One region of the Kitasatospora sp. NPDC057738 genome, then DNA from elsewhere that is predicted to be linked to it. Evidence: riboswitches for the same ligand, from Rfam matches in the RefSeq annotation. Region 1 holds a riboswitch; the other holds the start of a gene.

Region 1 (7,529 bases):
CGTCGTGGTCTCGGCGCACGCCGGACAGAGCGAACTCGACCTCGCCCGCACCTTCCAGGCCGTGTTCGGCTACGGCGACCGGCTGGACGTCCTGCTGGTGCAGAAGTTCCGGCTCGGCCGGATCGTCGCCGGACTCGCCGCCGGCGCCGCCCTCGGCCTGGCCGGCTGCCTCACCCAGACCCTCGCCCGCAACCGCCTGGCCACCCCCGAACTCCTCGGCGTCAACGACGGCGCGACCGCCGCCGTACTCATCTCCGCCAGCACCGCGGGCACCTTCGGCGCCTGGTGGGCCGGACCGCTCGGCGCACTGGTCGCCGTCCTGGTCGTCACCCTGGCCTCCGGCGGACTCGGCGCGCGCGGCTACCGGATCCTGGTGGTCGGGCTCGCCATGTCGGCGCTCGCCTCCGCCGTCATCCAGGTCGCGATGGCCCGGCGCTCGCTCAACTCGGCCGGATCGCTGTACATCTGGACCAACGGCAGCCTCAACGGACGCGACCTCGCCGTCGCCACGCCCGTCCTGATCGGACTCGCGGCACTGGTGCCGGTCGCGCTCGCGGTGGCCCGGCGACTGGCGGTGCTGCGCTTCGACGACAGCGTCGCCTCCGCACTCGGCGTCGACCCGGGCCGGGTCCGACTCGCCTGCCTGCTGCTGGCCGTCGCCCTGGCCGGGCTCGCGGTCGGCGTCTGCGGGCCGGTCGGCTTCGTGGCCCTGGCCGCGCCGGTGATCGCCGGACGGCTGGCCGGGCCCGCGCGGGTCCCCGTGCTCGGCTCCGCCCTCACCGGCGCCCTGCTCGTCGTGCTCGCCGACACACTGGGCCGAGTGCTGTTCGCCGGGGTGGAGATCCCCGTCGGCATCGTCACCACCGTCCTCGGCGGTCCCTTCCTGCTCTGGGTGCTGCTCGGCCGCAAGGGCAGCCCCGCCTAAGCCTTTTGGAGTCACTGTTGTGGAAACCCCGCTCGTCGCCCTCTGCCCCGACGACCCCGCCTACCGCCTGGTCACCTTCACCCATCACGACGGCGACTGCGACGGCGTGCTCGCGCTGCTGCACACCGTCACCGACAAGGACCGCCACGCCGGTGACCTGACGCCACATCTGATGAAGCGTCAGTCGAATGGGATGTGGGCGATCACCTACCGGCTGCGCGAAGACCACCGCGCTTCCTACCAGCTGTACCCGTTCCACGGCGAGGCCCCCGGCACCACCCGGCCCGACTGGCTGCGCGTCCTCGACCAGGCCCGCCCCGACCCGTACGACACCGAGCCCCGGCTGCCCGCCCGCGACGGCCGCCACCCCGCCTCGGTGCTCAGCCTGCCCGCCGCCCCCGCGCAGCCGTACGTGGCGCGGCGCGAAGGCGTGCCGCGCGGACGGACGCTCGCCCACACGGTCGCCGGCCGGCGGGTCGACGTCCACCTCCCCGCCGGCCACCGGGCGGACTGCGGCCCGTACCCGGTCGCGGTACTGCTGGACGGCGAGATGTGGGGCGAGGTGCTCTCCGTCGGCGACACCCTCGACAACCTGACGGCCGACGGCGCCATCCCGCCCACCGTCACCCTGCTGGTGCACACCATGGGGCCGAAGCGCCCGGACGACCTGAGCTGCAACCCGGCCTTCATCGACCTCCTCGCCGACCGCCTGCTGCCCTGGGCCGCAACGGAGTTCGGCGCGAGCGGCGACCCGGCCGCCACCGTGATCGCCGGCCAGAGCGCGGGCGGCCTCACCGCCGCCTACGCCGCCTACCGCCGCCCGGACCGCTTCGGCAACGCACTCTCCCAGTCCGGCTCCTTCTGGTGGCCCGACGAGACCGAGTTCGACGCGGGCAGCGAATGGCTTACCCGGCGCTTCGCCGCCGAGGAGCGGCGCCCCGCCCGCTTCTGGATCGAGGTCGGGCTCCAGGAATGGATGCTCCTCGCCCAGAACCGCCACCTGCGCGACGTCCTCACGGCCCGCGGCTACGACCTCGCCTACCGCGAGTTCAACGGCGGCCACGACTACGCGTGCTGGCGCGGGGGCCTGGCCGACGGGCTCGCGCACCTGCTCGGGTCACCCGAGGGAATGGTTTCGGGCTGATTCGCATACCTCCAGGCCATCGGGCGTCTAGCGTCGAACTTCGCACCGATCGGCCTGGAGGTATCCCGTGAACGCGCCCTCGTCCGCCGCGCCGCCGCCGATGTCGTGGAAGTACTGCGGCAACCAGATCAAGCTGTGGCGGACACGCGCGGGTGTCAGCCGCGAGGACCTGGCCACCGAGGCCGGGTACGGCATCGAGAGCCTGCGGTCGATGGAGGCCGGGCGGCGCAAGCCCTCGATGCACCTGCTGCAGGTGGCGGACGACATGTGCGACGCGAAGGGGATCCTGGTGGCGGGGGCGCAGTTCCTGGTGCCGGAGAAGTATCCGCAGTTCGCAGAGGAGTACATCCGGAACGAGGAAGAGGCGCTGGTCATCAACTGGTATGAGAACCAGCTCGTTCCCGGCCTGCTTCAGACCGAAGCGACGGCCAGAACCATCATCGATGGTCGTTGGCCCCCACTTGACGACGAGACCGTCGCTGCGCGGGTGGCCGCCCGTCTCGAACGTCGAGGGTTGCTGAACATTCAGACCAAGGCGTTCAACTTCGTGATCGAAGAGGCCGTCCTGCGCCGCCGCCTCAGCACGGAGGAAGCCCACACCGAGCAGCTGCGGCACCTCATCACGGTCGGCAAGCAACGCAACGTCGTCATCCAGGTCGTTCCCTCGAAGGGTTTCCATCCTGGCTTGGAAGGACAGCTCATCCTCCTCGACCTGCCCGAACACCAGCGAATCGCCTATGAGGAGGGCCAGGCTGGCGGGCGGCTGTACTCGGACATCGACAAGGTACAGCTCCTGAGCCAACGCCATGAAAGGATCCTCCGACAGGCTCTCACTCCGGAGAAGTCGGCCGGGTTCATCAACAAGCTGGTGGAGGATCAGTGAATCGCGAGTTGGTCTGGTTCAAGTCCAGTCACAGCGGGAGCGAGGGTGGCGCCTGCATCGAGGTCGCTTCCACTCCGGGCACCGTCCGCGTCCGCGATTCCAAGGACAAGACCGGCCCCCAGCTCACCTTCACGACCGAGGCTTGGGCCGAATTCATCGGCAAGCTCGTGGAGGAGCTATGAACACCGAACTGGCCTGGTTCAAGTCCAGCCACAGCGGAACCGAAGGCGGCGCCTGCGTCGAGGTCGCTTCCACTCCAGGCACCGTTCATGTCCGCGACTCCAAGGACAAGACCGGGCCCCAGCTCACCTTCAACCCGACCGCCTGGGCCGACTTCGTGCAGCTCGCCCGAGACGTCACTCCTCTGGACCGCTGAAGCCGCCGCCAAGGCCCCCGTGCTAGCGTCCCCGGGGCGGTGCAGCGGCGCCGGCCCCGGACGAGACGTGCGCCGTACCCGGCCTGCCAAGACGACGCACTGTGGAGGCGTCATGGCCGCTGCCGGTGCACCGATCGCCCGTCCGCTGGACGTGCGGTGGATCCACGGTTCCCCGTCCGCCAAGCACAACACGGACCCGGACATCCAGGTCCACGAGTACGACGAGCACACCGTCATCCTGCGGCAGAACAAGGCGATCAACTACGAGGCCCCGTTCCTGTTCCTGCTCTTCGGGGCGGAGCGGGCGGTGCTGATCGACACCGGGGCGACGGCCGAGGCCGCGTACTTCCCGCTGCGCGCGACGGTCGACGCGCTGGTGGAGGCGTGGCTCGCCCGCAATCCCCGGGACGGCTACGGGCTGCTGGTGCTGCACACCCACCCGCACGGCGACCACGTCGCGGGCGACGGCCAGTTCGCCGACCGACCCGCGACCACCCTGGTCGGTGCCGATCTGCCCACCGCCTGGCCGTACTTCGGCTTCGACCGGGACGAGGAGGCCGTGGCCCTGGTCGACCTCGGCGGCGGGCGGGTGCTGAAGTGCCTGGCCACGCCGGGGCACCACGAGGCGGCCGTCACGTACTACGACCCCTGGACGGGCTTCCTGCTCACCGGAGACACCGTCTACCCGGGGCGGCTGTACATCGACGACTGGCCGGCCTTCCGACGGACCGTCGAGCGGCTGGTGGCGTTCGCCGGGAGCCACCCGGTGACGCACGTGCTCGGCTGCCACATCGAGATGACCCGCGAGCCGGGCGTCGACTACCCGATCCGCACCACCCACCAGCCCGACGAGCCCCCGCTCCAGCTCACCCCCGCCCACCTGGACCGCATCCGGGCGGCCGTCGCCGAACTCGGTGACCGGCCGCGCCGGTACCCGCTGGACGACCTGATCCTCTGGCCGAGCGAGTGAACTCCCCGGGCCCCGCGGCCGATCAGTCCCGGTAGGGGACCAGCCGGGTCAGGTCCAGCTCGAAGTCGAAGGGCGCGGGGATGCGGAGCTTCTCGCCGAACTCCCGTTCCGTCCTGGTGTGGTAGCGGTCGCGGTTGGGTTCGGAGAACAGGGTCACCGTCTTCTGCCGGGGGTCCACGATCAGGTAGAGCGGGAAGCCCATCCGCGGGTAGTCGCGGACCTTCCCGCTCCAGTCGTTGTCGGGGTTGGACGGCGAGGCGATCTCGACCGCGATCAGCGCCAGGTCGGCGGGGATCTCGCGGCCCAGCTCGATGATGTCCTCGGGCAGGTAGGTGAGGTCCGGGTTGCGGACGGAACCGACCTCCGGCGAGGAGAGGTCGCTGTTCCCCGTCGGGAAGTAGCCGGGAGGACAGTGTGCCTCGAACTGGCGCTGGACGATCGCCAGGTTGAGCTGGTGAATCGATGACGGTGACGTCTGCATGACGATGATGTCACCGGACAGCTCGACCTTGTAGCCGTCCGGCAGGCTACGACGGGCCTCTTCGAGCAGACGGTAGTGCTGAGGGTTCATGGGCTCTCCTCCGGTGCTCCGACCACCGTAGGGCAGTCGGAGCACCGGAGGACCACGAACCGCACCGGCGTCATTCCTCCGGCGGCGGGCCCGGGGCCTCGGCGGGGAGGCGGGCGGCCAGCAGGGTGCCGGCGGCGACCAGGGCGGCTGTCAGCAGGAGGGCGAGGCGGTACGGCCCGACACCCGTGCCGTCGCCGAGCGCACCGATCAGCGCGGCGGTGGCCGCGATGCCCAGCGCCCCGCCGAGGGTGCGCAGGATGGTGAACAGGCCCATCGCGCGGCCCATGGCGGGCGGCGGGACATCGGCGAAGCCGGCGATCTGGACGGTGAGGACGGCGGTGCCCAGGATCAGGCCGACGCAGAACATCAACACCCGTACGGCCCACGGGTTCTCGGCGAAACCGAGGGAGGCGAGGACGACCGCCGCCAGCAGCAGGCCCGGCAGGGCGAGCCGGCGCGGACCGAGCCGGGGCAGCAGGCGGTCGACCACCTGGGAGGCGGCCATCAGGCCGATCGCCTCCGGGAAGACGCTCAGCCCGGCGTCCAGGGCGGTGGCGCCGCGCGCCGCCTGGTAGAGCAGCGGCAGCACGAACAGCGCGCCCATCAGCCCGGCCGAGGTCAGCAGGGCGAGCCAGCTCGCCGCGCCGAAGGTGCGGTCGGCGAGCAGCCGCAGGTCCACCAGAGGTTCGGGGGCCCGGAGTTGGTGCCGTACGGCCGCCCCCAGCAGGGCCAGGCCGAGCAGTCCGCCGAGGGCCACGCCCGGGGAGGTCCAGCCGTGCGCCGGGCCGAAGCCGAGGGCGTAGGTCAGCAGGCCGAGGCCGGGCGTGGCGAGCAGGAAGCCGGTGGTGTCGAAGCGGCCGGCCGGGGGCTCCTGTTCGTCGCGCAGGCCGACCAGCCCGAGGAGCACGGCGGCGACCCCGATCGGCACGTTGACCAGGAACAGCCAGTGCCAGGAGAGGTGTTCGGTGAGGAAGCCGCCGAGCGGCGGCCCGAGGGCGGGCATCAGCGCGGTCGGGACGATCAGGATGCGGCCCAGGCCCGCCCGCTCGTGCGGGGCGAAGGCCCGGAACAGCAGCGTCATCCCGACCGGGGTGAGCAGCCCGCCGGCCACGCCCTGGACGGCCCGGGCCGCCGACAGCGCGCCCAGGCCGGGTGCCGCCGCGCAGAGCGCGGAGGCGAGCGTGAAGGCGGCGAGCGCGCCGAGGAAGACCCGCTTGACGCCGTACCGGTCGCCGAGCCAGCCGGCCACCGGCAGGCCGAGGGCGAGGCCGACCAGGAAGGCGGTCTCCACGGCGTTGGCCGCCGAGACGGGCCGGCCGAAGTCCTCGGCGATGCTGAACAGCGCCGGGTTGACGATCGTCGAGTCCAGGCCGTTCATGCACATCGCGGCCGTGTAGACGACCACCACCGCGGGGCGCCCCCCGAACAAGGGGGGCGCCGGGGCCTCGGCGCCGGGGGTGGCGGGAGGGGTCACAGGGTGGTCCAGTTCGCGGTGATCCACTCCAGGGCGGCCTGGCGCTCGCAGGGGCCGTGGGCGATGCTCCAGCCGGCCGGTACGGCGGCGAAGGCGGGCCACAGGGAGTGCTGTCCCTCGGGGTTGACGAGCGCGAGGAACTCGCCGTCGGCGTCGAAGGGGTTGGCGGGGGCGTCACTCATCGGTGGTCTTCTCCATCGTCGGTCTTCTTCGGGAGGTCGGCGAGGTGGTCGGCGATCACGCTCGCGATGTGCGCGATCGGGGCGGGCAGGGTCATGTCCTTGTGGGAGCAGGCCACGTTCGTGTTGGCGATCCGGCCGGACACGTACGGCTCCCAGAGCTCGGGCACCAGGGTGTCGTCGATGGTGTCGACGGTGGCGCGGAAGAACAGCACGTCGCCGTCGAAGCGGCGGTGGTCGTAGCCGCGCACCAGGTGGTTGGTGTTGAGGTAGATCTCGTTCAGCGCGGCCACGGTGGCCTCGTCGAGCCCGGCGAGCGGGCTGCCCTCGCGGCGCAACAGCTCGGTGACGGGGCCGAGTTCGAGCGGACGTCCGTCGAGGTCCTCCGGCCCGAAGCCGCCCATGGTGAGCAGCGCCTCCAGCGCCTCGGCCTGGTCCGGGACGGGCAGCTCGCGGAAGCCCTCGGCGGGGTAGGCGTCCAGGATCGCGAGCAGTTCCACGTCCTGGCCGAGTTCCTGGAGGCGGACGGCCACCGCGTGCGCGATGATCCCGCCGGTGGACCAGCCGAGCAGCCGGTACGGGCCCTCGGGCTGGACCTCGCGCAGCCGGTCGGCGTAGTGCACGGCCAGCTCCTCCAGGGTGCCGGGCAGCGGCTCGGCAGCGGTGGCGGCGCCGACGCCCTGGGCCTGGAGGCCGTAGATCGGCACCTCGCCGGGCAGGTTGCGGATCAGTCCGGTGTAGCACCAGCTGAGGCCGCCGGCCGGGTGGACGGCGAACAGCGGGCGCTGCCGGCCGGGGGCGACGGGCCGCAGCGGGAGCAGCACGTCCAGGGCGTCGGTGTCCGGTGCGCCCGCCGCGAGGGCGGCGTCCAGGGCGGCCACGGTGGGCGCCTGGAACAGGGCGCCGATGCCGACCTCCAGTCCGAGCACCTCGCGGATCCGCCCGGCGAGGCGCACGACCAGCAGCGAGTGCCCGCCGAGCGCGAAGAAGTCGTCCTCGACGCCGAC
Region 2 (7,529 bases), on a different contig from region 1:
GGCCGTCACCGACCCGGAGCAGGCCTTCACCGCGCCGCCGCTGCACCCGGACGGCAACCTGTTCCGCCACCTGCCGCTGCGCACCGGGGACCCGGACGCGGTCGGCGAGATCGTCGTCGAGGGCCTCTACCAGGTCGGCCGGCAGGACCCGGCCCCGCTCGGCGCCGAGGCCGGGCTGGCCGTACCGCGCCCGGACGGCGGCGTCGAGCTGCACCTGTCCTCCACCGACCCGCACGGCGACCGCGACCGCACCGCCGCCTGCCTGGGCCTGGAGCCGGACCGGGTCCGGCTGGTGGTCACCGGCGTGCCCGGCGCCACCACCGACCGCGAGGACCTCTCGTTCCAGGTCACCCTGGCCCTGCTGGCGCTGCGCACCGGGCGGCCGGTGAAGATGACGCTCACCCGCGAGGAGTCCTTCCACACCCACGCCTCGCGCCACCCCGCGCTCCTGCGCTACCGCCACCACGCCGACGCCGAGGGCACGCTGGTGAAGGTCGAGGCGCAGATCCTGCTGGACGGCGGCGCCTACGCGGACGTCTCCGCCGAGGCGCTGGCCGCCGCGACGGCCTTCTCGGCCGGTCCGTACGTCTGCCCGAACGTCTTCGTGGACGCCTGGGCGGTGCGCACCAACAACCCGCCGGCCGGCCGGATGCGCGGCGAGGGCGCCCTGCAGGCCTGCTTCGCGTACGAGTCGCAGCTGGACCAGCTGGCCGCCCGGATCGGCGTGGACCCGGTGGAGATCCGCCGCCGCAACGCGATGTCCACCGGCGACCCGCTGCCCACCGGTCAGGCCGTCACCTGCCCGGCGCCGGTGCGCGCCCTGCTGGACGCGGTCGCCGCCGAGCCGCTGCCGGCCCTGCCGGTGGACGACCCGGACGCCGAGTGGCTGCTGCCCGGCGGGCCCGGCGGCGCGGGCGACCCGGCGGCGGTGCGGCGCGGGATCGGCTACGCCGTCGGCATGGTGCACATGCTGGGCGCCGAGGGCGAGGACGAGGTCTCCACGGCGACCGTGCGGGTCAGCGGGGACCACGCCACGGTGATCTGCGCGGCGGTCGACGCCGGGCAGGGCTTCGCCACGCTGGCCCGGCAGATCGTGCAGACCGTGCTGGGCGTCAGCGAGGTCTACATCGCCCCGGCCGACAGCGACCAGTCGATCGCCGGGCCGTCCGCCCGCGGCCGGCACACCTGGGTCTCCGGCGGCGCCGTCGAGCGGGCCGCGCTGATGGTCCGCCACCAGCTGCTGCAGCCGATCGCGGCGAACTTCGGGATGTCCGCGGAGCTGCTCCAGATCGCCGACGGCAAGATCACCTCGTACGACGGGGTGCTCGGCATGCCGGTCGCCGAGGCGCTGGAGGGCAAGGAGCTCTGGGCCACCGCGCAGTGCCGCCCGCACCCCACCGAGCCGCTGGACGAGGCCGGGCAAGGCGACGCCTTCGTCTCCATCTCGTTCTGCGCGATGCGTGCGGTGGTGGACGTGGACATCGAGCTGGGCGCCGTGCGGGTGGTCGAGATGACGGTCGCCCAGGACGTCGGCCGGGCGCTGAACCCGCGCCAGATCGAGGACCGGATCGAGGCGGGAGTGGCCCAGGGCGTGGGCCTGGCGCTGCTGGAGGACCTGCGGACGGAGGGCGGGGTGCTGCTGAACCCCTCGCTCACCGGCTACCGGCTGCCCACCGCGCTGGACACCCCGGAGGTGCGGATCGCCGCGCTGCTGGAGGAGCGCGACGTGGTGGCCCCGTTCGGCGCGAAGGCGGTCGGAGCGGTGCCCGCGGTGGTCGCCCCGGCGGCCGTCGCCGCGGCCGTGCGCGCCGCCACCGGCCTGCCGGTCGGCCGGCTGCCGATCCGGGCGGAGGACGCCGTCACCGCCTGACCGGGAGCTCCCGGGACGGACCGGGAGCTCCCGGAAAAGGCGGAAAGCAGGGAAAGGAAATTGCCGGCCGACTTTCCGAGTCGACCGGCAATTCCCTTTTCCGGTGAGGCCATGGCGGGAATCGAACCCGCGTGCACCGCTTTGCAGACGGTTCCCTAAGCCACTCGGGCACACGGCCAGTGAATTCATAGTGGCCGATCCGGGGGAGAGGGGTCAATGCCCTTATGTAAATTCTGTATGGCAAGGTGTGCTACCGTCGGGGACAGGTGGCGGTATTTCCGCCACCCCGGACGAGCGCGTCGTACCCGGTGACGACAAGACGGCGCAGTTCAGCGGCAATCCGGCCGCTGTGGACTGCGGAGGTACCACCGTCATGGCCTGGCTCGTTCTGATCGTCTCGGGTGTCCTGGAGACCGTTTGGGCGGTCGCCCTGGAATCGTCCAAGGGCTTCACCCGCCTCGTTCCCAGCCTCGTCTTCGGCATCGCACTGCTGTTCAGCATGGGCGGCCTGGCGTACGCGATGCGCACCATTCCGATCGGCACCGGCTACGCCGTCTGGGTGGGCATCGGAGCGGTCGGCACCGCGGTCTACGGCATGGCCGTCCTGGGGGATGCGGTGACCATGGCCCGGATCGCCTGCCTGCTGCTGATCGTCTCCGGCGTGGTGGGCCTCAAGGTGCTGCACTGACCTCCGCCGCGGTCCCGGCCGGGGCCCGTCCTGGGTCCCGGGGCCCGTCCTAGGCCTTGCGGCCGAGGAGATCACCGACCGGGGTCAGGGGTCATCGGGGCAGACGGCTCTTACGATGTTACGTATGACCACTGCCTCCCCCACCTCGGTCGACCCCGTACCGATACCCCTCGACGACGACCCCGGTGGTGGGGTCCTCGGCGGCCGCTACCGTGCCCTGACGCTGGGGATCGTCTCGGTGGTCCTGGTGATCGCCTTCGAGGCAACGGCCGTCAACACCGCGATGCCGACCGCGGCCCGCGAGCTGAACGGGCTCGGGCTGTACGCGTTCGCCTTCTCCGGCTACTTCACCACCACCCTGTTCGCCCTGGTCGTCTCCGGCCAGTGGTGCGACCGGAGCGGCCCGCTGCGGCCGCTGTTCAGCGGCATCGCCGTGTTCGGCGTGGGGCTGGTGGTGGCCGGGACGGCACCCGGGATGTGGGTGTTCGTGGCCGGGCGGGCCATCCAGGGCCTCGGCGGCGGGCTGGTGATCGTCGCCCTGTACGTGGTGGTCGGCCGGGCCTACCCGGAGCGGCTGCGGCCCGCGGTGTTCGCGGCCTTCTCCTCGGCCTGGGTGCTGCCCTCGATCATCGGTCCGCTGGTCTCCGGGGCCGTCACCCAGCACCTGGGGTGGCGCTGGGTGTTCCTGGCCGTGCCGGTGCTGATCCTGCTGCCGCTGGCCGTGATGGGCCCGGCACTGGCCCGCACCGAGCGGGAGCACCCGGTGGCCAGGGGCGCGGCCTTCGACCGCCGTCGCACCCTGCTGGCCGCGATGGCGGCGGTCGGCGCCGGCCTGCTGCAGTACGCGGGCCAGCGGCGCGACCTGATCGGACTGGTCCCCGGGATCGCCGGGGCGGCGCTGCTGGTGCCGGCGGTCCTCGGCCTGCTGCCGGCGCGGACCCTGCGGGCCGGCCGGGGACTGCCGGCCGTGATCCTGCTGCGCGGGGTGGCCGCGGGGGCGTTCTTCGCCGCCGAGGCCTTCATCCCGCTGATGATGACCACCCAGCGTGAGCTCTCGCCGACGCTGGCCGGCCTGACCCTGACCAGCGGCGGTCTCACCTGGGCGCTCGGCTCCTGGCTCCAGGGCCGGCCCGGGGCGGAGCGCTACCGCACGGCGATGATCCGGGGCGGCTTCGTGCTGACCGCGGTGGCGATCTCGGGCGCCGCGCTGGTGCTGTTCCCGGCGGTGCCGGCCTGGGCCGCGTCGGTGGCCTGGGGCGTCGGCGGCGTCGGGATGGGGATGGCCATCGCGAGCGTCAGCGTGCTGATGATGAAGCTCTCCACGCCGGAGGACGCCGGGGCCAACTCGGCCGCGCTCCAGATGAGCGACGCGCTGGGCAATGTGCTGCTGACCGGTCTGGCCGGGGTGATGTTCGCGGCGCTGGGCGGCGGCTCGCTCGCCGCCGCCCACGGGGGCGGCGGGGAGGCCGGCTCGCCCGGCGCCTTCGCGGTGATCCTGCTGTCGATGGCCGGGGTGGCGCTGCTCGGCGCGGTGCTCTCCGGCCGGGTGCGGACGAAGGCCTGACGGTCAGCCGGCGGTGGCGCCGGCGGGGGCCGTGGCGGGGGCCGTGGCGGGGGGCGCGGCCCCCGCCGGGGCGCCGAGGAAGGCCTCCCAGCCGCCGGCCGGGGACTGCCCCGGGGCGAGGGTCTGGAGCTTGCGCAGCACCGCCGGGTCCTGGGCGTCCAGCCAGTCGACCAGCTGCCGGAAGGAGACCAGCCGGACCTCCGGCTTGTCCGCGATGGTCCTGAGGACGTCCTCGACGGCGTTCATGTAGATGCCGCCGTTCCACTCCTCGAAGTGGTTGCCGATGACGTACGGCGCCCGGTTGCCGTTGTAGGTGCGGTCGAACCCCATCAGGTAGGCGTCGCGGGCCTGGGTCTGGAAGCCGGGGTGGAGCGCCGGGTCGGCCTTGGTGTTGGGGCCGCACTGGTTGTACATGATGTTGTAGTCCATCGAGAGCACCTGGAAGGTGTGCCCGGGGAACGGGATGGACTGCAGCGGGAGGTCCCACAGCGCGCCGCCCTGGATCTTCTGCGGCCACACCTGGGTGCCGTTGCCGCTGCTGTCGTAGCGCCAGCCGCGCCTGACCGCGGTGGGCAGCAGGTTGCGCTGGCCCTCCAGGCAGGGGGTGCGGCTGCCGATCAGCTCCTTGCGGTAGTCGAAGGGCAGCGCGGGCAGGTCGGTGAAGCCGGTGTTGGTGCGCCAGTTCGTCACGAAGTCCATCGCCTGCTGGATCTCGCTGTCCCACTCCTCCGGGGACCACGCGCCGACGCCCGTGGAGCCGCAGAAGTGGCCGTTGAAGTGGGTCCCGATCTCGTGGCCCTCCAGCCAGGCCGCGTGCACGTTCTCCAGGGTGTCGCGGATGTGCTGGTCGCTCAGGTAGCCGATGTCGGAGGCGCCGGCCTTGTGCTGCGGCGGGCGGTAGAGGTCCTTCTTGGACTCGGGCAGCAGGTAGAGGCCGCTGAGGAAGAAGGTCATCTTCGCGTCGTGGTCCCGGGCCAGTCGGCGGAAGCGGGCGAACAGGCCGTTGTCGAGCTCGCCGGCGCCGTCCCAGGAGAAGACCACGAACTGCGGCGGGCGCTGGCCGGGCTGCAGCCGGTCGGGGACGGGCTGGTGCGGCTGGGCGCCGGTGTCCGAGGTGGAGCCGTCACCGATCAGGACCGGCTGCGGCCGGGGGAGCGGGGCCGGGGCCGGAGTGGCGCCCTGCTCGTCGGCCGCTCCGGTGGCCGGCGCGGTGCTGCCGGTCGCCCGCTCCTCGCCGGTGGCGTGGTTGCTGCCGCACCCGGCCGCCAGGGTGGCGGCGGTGGCGGCGCCGGCCGTCAGCAGGGTGCGGCGTGAGAGGGCTTCCATGGTCACTCCGTTCGTGGGGCGGGCGGGCGGCGTGCGGGAGTGCGGAGTCCGGTCGGACAAGTGGGTGATACAACCCGTAACCGGGTCAGCATGGCACGAGGGCGGGGCCGGTCGAAGAGGCGCAGCGCGAGCTCGTGAGTGATCGCTCGAACGACGCAACCGATCGGGTCCGTTGAACCGTCGGTAGCTCGTGTCGGGCGTGCACCCGCGGCGATCGTGCGCGGGGGGCGGTCGTCGCGCTCCGCGACCGGGCGCCCACGCGGCGCAGAAAAGAGGCCGTCCGCCCTGCCGATCGGCGGGTGCCGGTACGACCGTCGTATGGACGTGCCTTACAGTCCGTTCCGGTTGAATTGTTCCCAGGAAACTCCCAGGAAGCGGGGTTCCGTCGGCAGAGGGGAGCGCCCATGGGCGTCCAGCAGAGCAGGGGCCCGTGGCCGGGCACCCTGGCGGCCGGGGCCGCGCTGGTCCTCGGAGCCTGGCTGCTGCACGACGGAGGTTCGTCGCTGCCGCCCGCGCCGGGGGCCGGCCAGGCCCAGGCCGGGATCGCGCCGGTCTCGATCGTGCCGCCGCTCGGCCCGTCCGCGCCGACCCGGATCCGCATCCCGGCGGTGCGGCTGGACGCCCCGGTCACCGCGCTCGGGCTGGACGGCGCCGGCCGTCTCCAGACCCCGCCCGAGGCGGACCGCAACCTGGCGGGCTGGTACCGCGGCGGGGCCAGCCCCGGCCAGCGCGGCACCGCGATCCTGGCAGGACACGTCGACAACAAGGCCGGCCCCGCGGTCTTCTATCATCTGGGCGCGCTCCGTCGCGGGGATCGGATCGAGATCGCCCGGGCGGACGGCGCCACCGCCGTCTACCAGCTCTACGCCATCGAAGTGCACGACCGAAAGGACTTCCCGGACGACCGGGTCTATCGTCAGGCCGCTGACGCACAGCTGCGGGTCATCACCTGCGGCGGTTCGTACAGTGAGGAACACGGCTACGACGGCAACGTCGTCGCCTACGGTTTCCTGGCCGACACCACCCCGCCGGGCAAAGCCGCATGACCACGCTGACCCTTGCCTCCCGCTGGAACCCGATCGACTGGCCGCTCACCGAGGGCCTGATCCCGCACGCCGTGCTGGCGGCAGGCTGGGCGGCGCTGTTCGCGCTAGCCATCGGCCGCGGCCGCAGCTGGTGGCGGGTCCGCCTACCCGCCGCACTGTTCACCGCGGCCGCGCTCAGCTGGCTGCTGGACGTGGTGGTCGACGGCTGGTGGCACCCCTTCCCCGAGGGCACTCCCCGGTACGTCACCTGGTGGATAGCCGTCGCCCTGCTCGGGCTCTGCCTGGTCGGCTACCGGCTGCGCCGGCTCACCTGGCGGCGCCGGGGGCTCGCACTGGGCCTGAGCGGCCTGGTGCTGCTGATGTCCTCCTCCGAGGTCAACATCGGCTTCGGCCAGTTCCCGAGCGGGCGCGTGATGCTGGCGCCCTGGCTGACCAGGACCGACGGGCTGGTCGCCACCAAGGCGGGCCAGATCATGAGCGCCCCGCCCGGCAAGTCGCTGGAGGAGGTCTGGAAGCCCCCGGCGGACCTGCCCGAGAAGGGCACCGTCTCGGTGGTGCCGATCCCCGGCACCAGGTCGGGCTTCAAGGCCCGCGACGCGTACGTCTACCTGCCGCCCGCCTACCAGGCCACCCCGCGGCCGCTGCTGCCGGTGGTCGTGATGATCACCGGCCAGCCCGGCGTCCCGGGGGACTGGGTGCTCTCCGCGCAGATCAACGAGGCGCTGGACGCCTTCGCCGCGGACCACGGCGGCCTCGCGCCGATCGTGGTGATGCCCGATCAGCTCGGCTCCACCTGGGCCAACACGCTCTGCCTCGACTCCAAGATCGCCAAGACCCAGACGTACCTGGCCGTGGACGTGCCGGACTGGGTCCACCAGAACCTCCAGGCCGCGACCGGCCGCACCGCGTGGGCGATCGGGGGCGCCTCGATGGGCGGCACCTGCGCGCTCCAGCTCGGCGTCAACGCGTCCGACGTGTACGGCACCGTCCTCGACATGTCCGGGCAGGAGGAACCGACCCTGGGCAGCCGGGAAC

What was found. A riboswitch is a leader RNA that binds a small molecule or an ion and turns the genes downstream of it on or off. The one in region 1 is predicted to bind guanidine.
Positions count from the first base shown of each region.
Region 2: another riboswitch for guanidine. It lies ahead of ACFVGO_RS15660 (SMR family transporter); the one in region 1 lies ahead of ACFVGO_RS07255 (MBL fold metallo-hydrolase).

Region 1 is NZ_JBHVJT010000009.1:81,178-88,706, forward strand. Features, by position in the region: gene fhuB (Fe(3+)-hydroxamate ABC transporter permease FhuB) at 1-925, shown strand, start outside; gene fes (enterochelin esterase) at 945-2,069, shown strand; gene ACFVGO_RS07240 (Scr1 family TA system antitoxin-like transcriptional regulator) at 2,137-2,952, shown strand; gene ACFVGO_RS07245 (DUF397 domain-containing protein) at 2,949-3,134, shown strand; gene ACFVGO_RS07250 (DUF397 domain-containing protein) at 3,131-3,328, shown strand; guanidine-III (ykkC-III) riboswitch at 3,362-3,429, shown strand; gene ACFVGO_RS07255 (MBL fold metallo-hydrolase) at 3,441-4,298, shown strand; gene ACFVGO_RS07260 (Uma2 family endonuclease) at 4,321-4,869, opposite strand; gene ACFVGO_RS07265 (DHA2 family efflux MFS transporter permease subunit) at 4,940-6,343, opposite strand; gene ACFVGO_RS07270 (MbtH family protein) at 6,340-6,525, opposite strand; gene ACFVGO_RS07275 (amino acid adenylation domain-containing protein) at 6,522-7,529, opposite strand, start outside.
Region 2 is NZ_JBHVJT010000024.1:25,324-32,852, forward strand. Features, by position in the region: gene ACFVGO_RS15650 (xanthine dehydrogenase family protein molybdopterin-binding subunit) at 1-1,870, shown strand, start outside; tRNA gene ACFVGO_RS15655 (tRNA-Cys) at 1,977-2,048, opposite strand; guanidine-III (ykkC-III) riboswitch at 2,134-2,199, shown strand; gene ACFVGO_RS15660 (SMR family transporter) at 2,244-2,558, shown strand; gene ACFVGO_RS15665 (MFS transporter) at 2,683-4,122, shown strand; gene ACFVGO_RS15670 (hypothetical protein) at 4,126-5,448, opposite strand; gene ACFVGO_RS15675 (class F sortase) at 5,853-6,494, shown strand; gene ACFVGO_RS15680 (alpha/beta hydrolase-fold protein) at 6,491-7,529, shown strand, end outside.